Regions from separate parts of the Providencia sp. R33 genome, predicted to be linked through region 1. Evidence: predicted binding sites of a transcription regulator. Region 1 holds the regulator's gene; each other region holds the start of a gene.
What was found. Region 1 encodes PhoB, which activates phosphate uptake and scavenging genes when phosphate is short. Its sites were predicted from a motif close to CTGTCATAAAACTGNCNNAT; they were not measured.
Positions count from the first base shown of each region.

Region 2: the regulator PhoB is predicted to act here: its motif matches at 1,339-1,358, upstream of J6836_RS01480 (esterase-like activity of phytase family protein).
Region 3: the regulator PhoB is predicted to act here: its motif matches at 1,209-1,228, upstream of pstS (phosphate ABC transporter substrate-binding protein PstS).

Region 1 is NZ_CP072453.1:4,481,825-4,484,103, forward strand. Features, by position in the region: gene sbcD (exonuclease subunit SbcD) at 1-660, opposite strand, end outside; gene phoB (phosphate regulon transcriptional regulator PhoB) at 897-1,586, shown strand; gene phoR (phosphate regulon sensor histidine kinase PhoR) at 1,610-2,279, shown strand, end outside.
Region 2 is NZ_CP072453.1:311,495-313,773, reverse strand. Features, by position in the region: gene J6836_RS01480 (esterase-like activity of phytase family protein) at 1-1,271, opposite strand, end outside; gene ybbP (putative ABC transporter permease subunit YbbP) at 1,412-2,279, opposite strand, start outside.
Region 3 is NZ_CP072453.1:3,980,402-3,982,680, forward strand. Features, by position in the region: gene envZ (two-component system sensor histidine kinase EnvZ) at 1-347, shown strand, start outside; gene pstS (phosphate ABC transporter substrate-binding protein PstS) at 1,329-2,279, shown strand, end outside.

The DNA.
Region 1 (2,279 bases):
ATAATCCGCAGGGGGAAATGCCCCTGAAGGGAAGGCTTCTAATGTGCCGATATAAATATCGCGTACGGAATCGGTGAGTTCCGCGCCAATCACCGTTAAATGCCCGGTGGCAATAATTGGGATATCCAGACCGAGCATTACCCGTTGCTCTAGGGCAAGTAGGTAGCTGGCTTGGTAATGATCATGAATGGCAGTTTGAAGTGAAAGTTGTTTTTCTTCAATACTTTGCCCTGCAACACTTAGTTGGATATCCCGAGGTCGTAAAAAAGGAATTGCACACACAAGGCCAATGGGTTGCGCTTGTTTATTGTGCAGAGTGATAACATTCGGCTCACTGCCAGAGGTGACCACTTGAGTATTGAGGTAGCTTAATAGTGAGCTTGATTCATTCAGAACAGAGACGGAATCGTGGTTTCCGCTCAAAATGACCAACTGGCAACCCGTTTTTTGCAAATCTACAATAAATTTATTATATAACTCACGGGCATAGCTTGGGGGGGACCCAGTATCGAAAATATCCCCTGCCACAATGACGGCATCAACGTGATGAATTTCGACTTGGTTCACTAGCCAATTTAAAAAGTGTTGGTGCTCAGGCGCACGGCTTTTGGTAAAAAAGTATTGGCCAAGATGCCAGTCAGAGGTGTGAATAATGCGCATGAGCCATCAGTTCCTGTCTTCAATAAAGGGCATAAATTACTGCTATCCAGTATACCTTATCCTATCAAAACCTCGTGTTTTTCTCGTGTTATGGCGGAATTATTTCACTTAGATGACATTTACCCGCTAATATAAGGAGAAATATTTGATTTGCGAATAGACATTCATAATTCTGTCATAAAAGTGACGCATAATGCGTTCACATTAACAATGTCTTCTTATTTACAGGAACAATCATGGCAAGACGCATTCTAGTGGTTGAAGATGAAGCGCCCATCCGAGAAATGGTTTGTTTTGTATTAGAACAGAATGGTTTCCAGCCGATTGAAGCTGATGATTATGACAGCGCAATTGCACAGTTAGTCGACCCTCTGCCCGATTTAGTGTTACTAGATTGGATGATCCCCGGTGGTTCAGGGCTCCAAGTGATTAAACATATGAAGCGAGATAGCGCCACTCGCGATGTCCCTGTGATGATGTTAACCGCTCGTGGGGAAGAAGAAGACCGCGTGAAAGGCCTCGAGGTCGGTGCAGATGATTATTTGATTAAGCCGTTTTCCCCGAAAGAATTAATTGCTCGTGTGAAAGCGATTCTCCGTCGTATCTCGCCAATGTCGACAGAAGATATCATCGAAATGAATGGGTTAACCTTAGACCCAACCTCCCACCGAGTGACCAGTAACGAAACCCCAATTGATATGGGACCAACGGAATATAAACTTCTGCATTTCTTTATGACGCACCCTGAACGTGTTTACAGCCGTGAACAGCTCTTGAATTATGTGTGGGGCGCGAACGTTTATGTTGAAGATAGAACGGTGGATGTACACATTCGGCGTTTAAGAAAGGCGCTAGAAACTGAAGGTCATGATAAAATGGTGCAAACAGTACGCGGTACGGGCTACCGTTTCTCTGTTCGTTATTAACGACAAATTAGGGAGAGACATGCGTGCTTGAACGCTTATCGATTAAACAGCTGATTTGGGGGCTGTTTTTATTTATTTTACCGGCGCTGATTTTGTCCGTTTTTATCGGGCACTTGCCTTGGCTGCTAGTGGTTTCATTACTGGCCGCTTTAGTGTGGCATGCATATAACTTGCTGAAATTGTCTTATTGGCTTTGGCTGGATAAAAGCATGTTACCACCTGAGGGGCGAGGGGGCTGGGAGCCGATATTTTACGGTATTTACCAGATGCAGCAACGCAACCGTAAACGTCGCCGCGAATTAGGGCAACTCATTAAGCGCTTTCGCAGTGGGGCTGAATCCTTACCTGATGCTGTCGTGATGATGACCACTGAGGGCAATATTTTCTGGTGTAATCGCCATGCGCAGGCGTTGTTAGGTTTTCGCTGGCCAGAGGATAACGGCCAACATATTTTCAATCTACTGCGTTACCCTGATTTTAGCCGCTATTTTTCAATCAAAAGCTATGACCAAGCATTAACCATTGAGCTTAATAGCGGGGAAATCGTTGAGTTTCGTATTTTGCCTTATACAGAAGGGCAGTTATTGATGGTGGCGCGAGATGTCACTGAAAAACGCCGGTTGGAGAAAGCGCGTAGGGATTTTTTTGCCAATGTGAGCCATGAACTACGCACGCCACTTACCGTTATTCAGG
Region 2 (2,279 bases), 580 kb from region 1:
TGTTCGCCGTCAACCACGTCCACGTTCTCAATCGTGAAGAATGGGAAAGTAAATACGCCATCATTCAGTGGCTTTCTTGCTTGACTATTTGGGTCTTTAATATTCATTAAATCAATGTACGCCTGCTTATCAACCGCGCCGCCAACGTTTTCGTCTGAAAAAGCAATGCGGTATACGCGTTTAAATTTCGCTAGGTTACTAAAGCAATTTTCCGTGCTTGTACTGCCCGCGGCGCAGGCTTTATCCGATGTCCCCTCACCATTATCACGTTCGATAATTAAGCCGTGGGTCTCATCGATTAAATTAAAATCTCCGATAGCATTTTGATTGTCTTCAAATACGTATAACCAACTTCTACCTGTCCAATCTTGTTTTTTCACATCAAACTCAAGAATACGTGCAGCTCGTTTGCCATCCACATTTTCATAATCTTGTTTTTCATCAACCCAAATTGCGCCTTCAAGCATTGGGTACAGTTTTGAACCGTCTGGCGAGGAAGCCATCCCTTCAAACCCTTTTGAGCGATTAACTTGAAAAGTCACTTTATCCGTTGGTTTACCCGGTGTGGTAACTTGGTAATGATCAGGGGAAACCACTTTTTTGCCATCGACTTGCGTTTCAAACAGGGCTAGCACTTTCCCATCCAAATCCATTTTTATCAGGTATGGGCCAAACTCATCCCCTACCCATAACGCACCATCAGCAAATTGAAAACTTTCTGGGTCGAAATCACTGCCCGTTAAATAACGTTCCTGTGTACTCTCATTAATAATATGAAAAGGAATGATTTTATCGGGATCATGGAAGAAAACCGTTTTGAGTGGTGTGGTTTTGCCTGATTTAAAATCGATATCGTATTGCGTTACATACAGCATCGAGTCTGGTGAATTCACTTTATTACCGAAGCCATTATCTGTTAACACCCAATAGGTGCCATCTGCCATGCGTTTAATCCCCGAATGGCCTTGTAATGGCTGCCCTTTAATTGGAATGTGTTTTCCTGTTGGGCGATCAGCGGATTTCCCTTCCACTTTGCCGAGGGTATCAACGCGTGTCCCCGTGGTGAATTTACCGCTAACTTGTAAGTCTGAAGGCGCATTTTGTGGCGCAGGAACAGTAGAATCAACGGGAAGAATAGAGTGCCCTGCTAATGTGGCAGGCACCTCTTGTTGAGCAAACCCTGAGAGGCTAAATGAAATCAAACTTGCCAATAAAGAAAATGAACCTACTTTCTGTTTAACTGAACGTTTAATTGAATTTTTATGCTGCATGGTTATGTTTCCACTTTAAGGCTATCAATAATCGACGGCAGAATCATAACTTGAGTGAATGAAGGTTTTGTGAAGGATTGAAGACAGTTATTTTAATTGGGCGTAAATAATTTCACGCCCAATTATTCATTATAAACTAATCACCCATTGGGTAATCTGCGGTGCTGGCTGCCTGTGCCTAATAAACGCAAGCCTAACCAGCCGCCACAAATAGACAGCAAAATAGCCGCACACAGAGGCAATAACACCCACATACGCCATTCAGGTTGCCATGGGAAATCAAACACTTTGCTCTGCAATAACCACAGGGCAATTTCAGCACCAAAGGCTGCTGCAAGGCCTGCCATTAAGCCAAGCAATGCAAACTCGCTCCATAGCGTTCTGCGCATCAGTTTTTTGCTTGCCCCTAAGGTTCGATAAACCACCAGCTCCCGTTCCCGTTGGCTCATTCCCACTTGAATTTGCGCCAGCAATAACAGTAATCCACAGAAAATAACCAAAACCACCATCACTTCAAGGGCTTGGCTGACTTGCTGAAGAATTTGCTGAATCTGTGTAATGATCGCCCCTGTATCCAACACATTAATTGTTGGGTAATGGCGGCTAAGTTGCGTCAATAACTGGCCATCACCTTCATAATGGAAGCTACTCAGCCATGTTGCTGGCATTTTCGATAAGCTTTCTTCCGAGAAAATAAAGTAGAAATTTGGTCGTAAACTTTCCCAATCCACCGTCCTAATACTGCTTACTGTCGCCGAAAAAACTTGTGCTCCCGCATTAAATGTCAGCTTATCACCCAGCTTTAACCCTAGCTCTTTGACCACGGTTTGTTCGATGGATACTTCACCCGCTTTCGGTGGCCATGTGCCTTCATCCACAATATTTGCTGGCGCCAATTGGGATTGCCACGTCAAACTGAGTTCACGCCTCACCGTGTTATTGTTCGGGTCGCGCTTATCAGCCCACTCAATTGCAGATTGGTCGTTAATATCCGTTAAACGTGCCAAT
Region 3 (2,279 bases), 500 kb from region 1:
TCGTGAACGGTAACCCGCTAGCGATTAAGCGTGCAATCACCAATATGATTGTGAACGCTTATCGTTATGGGAATGGCTGGATCAAAGTGAGCAGCGGTAAAACTGAGGATTTTGTCTGGTTCCAAGTGGAAGATGATGGTGCAGGTATCAAAGAAGAAGATATACACCGCTTGTTCCAACCCTTTGTACAAGGTGAAAAAGCACGCAGTAATACGGGAACTGGCTTAGGGCTAGCGATTATACGCCGTATAGTGGATGCCCATGAAGGGAGTATAGAGATCCACAAAAGTGAGCGTGGCGGGTTTGCGATTAGGGCTCTTCTCCCCCTCAAAGAAAAAGAAGACTAAATACTCTTCACACTTTGCACCGCAGCGTTGTTGGCTGCGCTCGGCTACTCGAGTCACATACTTGTGTATGCTCCCCGAGATACCCTTACTTGGCCGCCTAGCTGCGGCACAAATTGTTTTGAGTATTATCTGTATTTAGCTAAATACACTTCACACATTGCACCGCAGCGTTGTTGGCTGCGCTCGGTTACTCGAGTCACATACTTGTGTATGCTCCCCGAGATATCCTTACTTGGCCGCCTAGCTGCGGCACAAATTGTTTTGAGTATTATCTGTATTTAGCTAAATACACTTCACACATTGCACCGCAGCGTTGTTGGCTGCGCTCGGCTACTCGAGTCACATACTTGTGTATGCTCCCCGAGATACCCTTACTTGGCCGCCTAGCTGCGGCACAAATTGTTTTGAGTATTATCTGTATTTAGCTAAATACACTTCACACATTGCACCGCAGCGTTGTTGGCTGCGCTCGGTTACTCGAGTCACATACTTGTGTATGCTCCCCGAGATACCCTTACTTGGCCGCCTAGCTGCGGCACAAATTGTTTTGAGTATTATCTGTATTTAGCTAAATACACTTCACACTTTGCGCTACAGCGTTGTTGGCTGCGCTCGGTTACTTGGGTCACATACTTGTGTATGCTCCCCGAGATACCCTTACTTGGCCGCCTATCGATAACTTGAACTATTTAGCGCTATCCTTTTTTGCCTAGACTAAAAATATTTTCGCTTTTATGACAGTCTGTCATTTTTCTTTTTCAAACTTATCTTGATATGATATTTTTCTAACTAATTGAATTTAAATTATTTTTATTTTTATCCTGCCTGATTTTATCTCTTCCTCAGTGAAAAAATAATCAATTGTCATAAAACTGTCATAAAAACGACATGTTGTCGTAACTAAATTGTCCTATTTTTCCTACCGTGACATACACCCAACAATTTTATACTTGATTGTTTCTATACATCCCCGGAGGGATTATGAAAATGACGCGTACCACCTTAGCAAGCGTAATGGCAGCAACTTTATCTCTGACTGCAATGTCTTCTTTTGCTGCTACCAGCCTGACCGGAGCTGGCGCGACCTTCCCTGCTCCTGTCTATGCGAAGTGGGCAGACTCTTATCAGAAAGAAACAGGTAATAAAGTGAACTATCAGGGGATCGGTTCTTCTGGTGGTGTAAAACAAATTAATGCAAGAACCGTTGATTTTGGTGCGTCTGATGCACCATTGACTGACGAAAAATTAAAAGAAGATGGCCTGTTCCAATTCCCTACCGTTATCGGTGGTGTGGTACTGGCGGTTAACGTAAAAGGCATCGAGTCAGGCCAACTGACTTTAGATGGCAACACATTAGGTGATATCTATTTGGGTAAAATCACCAAATGGAATGACCCGGCTATTGCAAAATTAAACCCGAAAGTGAGCTTACCAGACCAAACTATTGCAGTGGTAAGACGTTCTGACGGTTCAGGTACCACATTCGTCTTCACAAGCTACTTAGCAAAAGTCAGCACAGGTTGGAAAGATGAAATCGGTGCGGGTTCAACCGTTAACTGGCCGAAAAACAGCGTAGGCGGTAAAGGTAACGACGGTGTTGCTGCATTCGTACAACGTCTGCCAGGCTCTATCGGTTATGTTGAATATGCTTACGCAAAACAAAATAATCTTGCGTATACTAAGTTAGTTTCTGCGGATGGCGAAGCGGTATCACCAACGGGTGAAAGCTTCAGCGCAGCAGCGAAAAAAGTTGACTGGTCTAAGTCGTTTGCACAAGACCTGACTAACCGTGACGGCGCGAACGCATGGCCAATCACGTCAACGACGTTCATCTTAGTACACAAAGAACAAGCCAATGCTGAGAAAGGCAAAGCGGTTCTCGACTTCTATAACTGGGCGTACGATAAAGGCGGCAAACAAGCAGAAGCACTG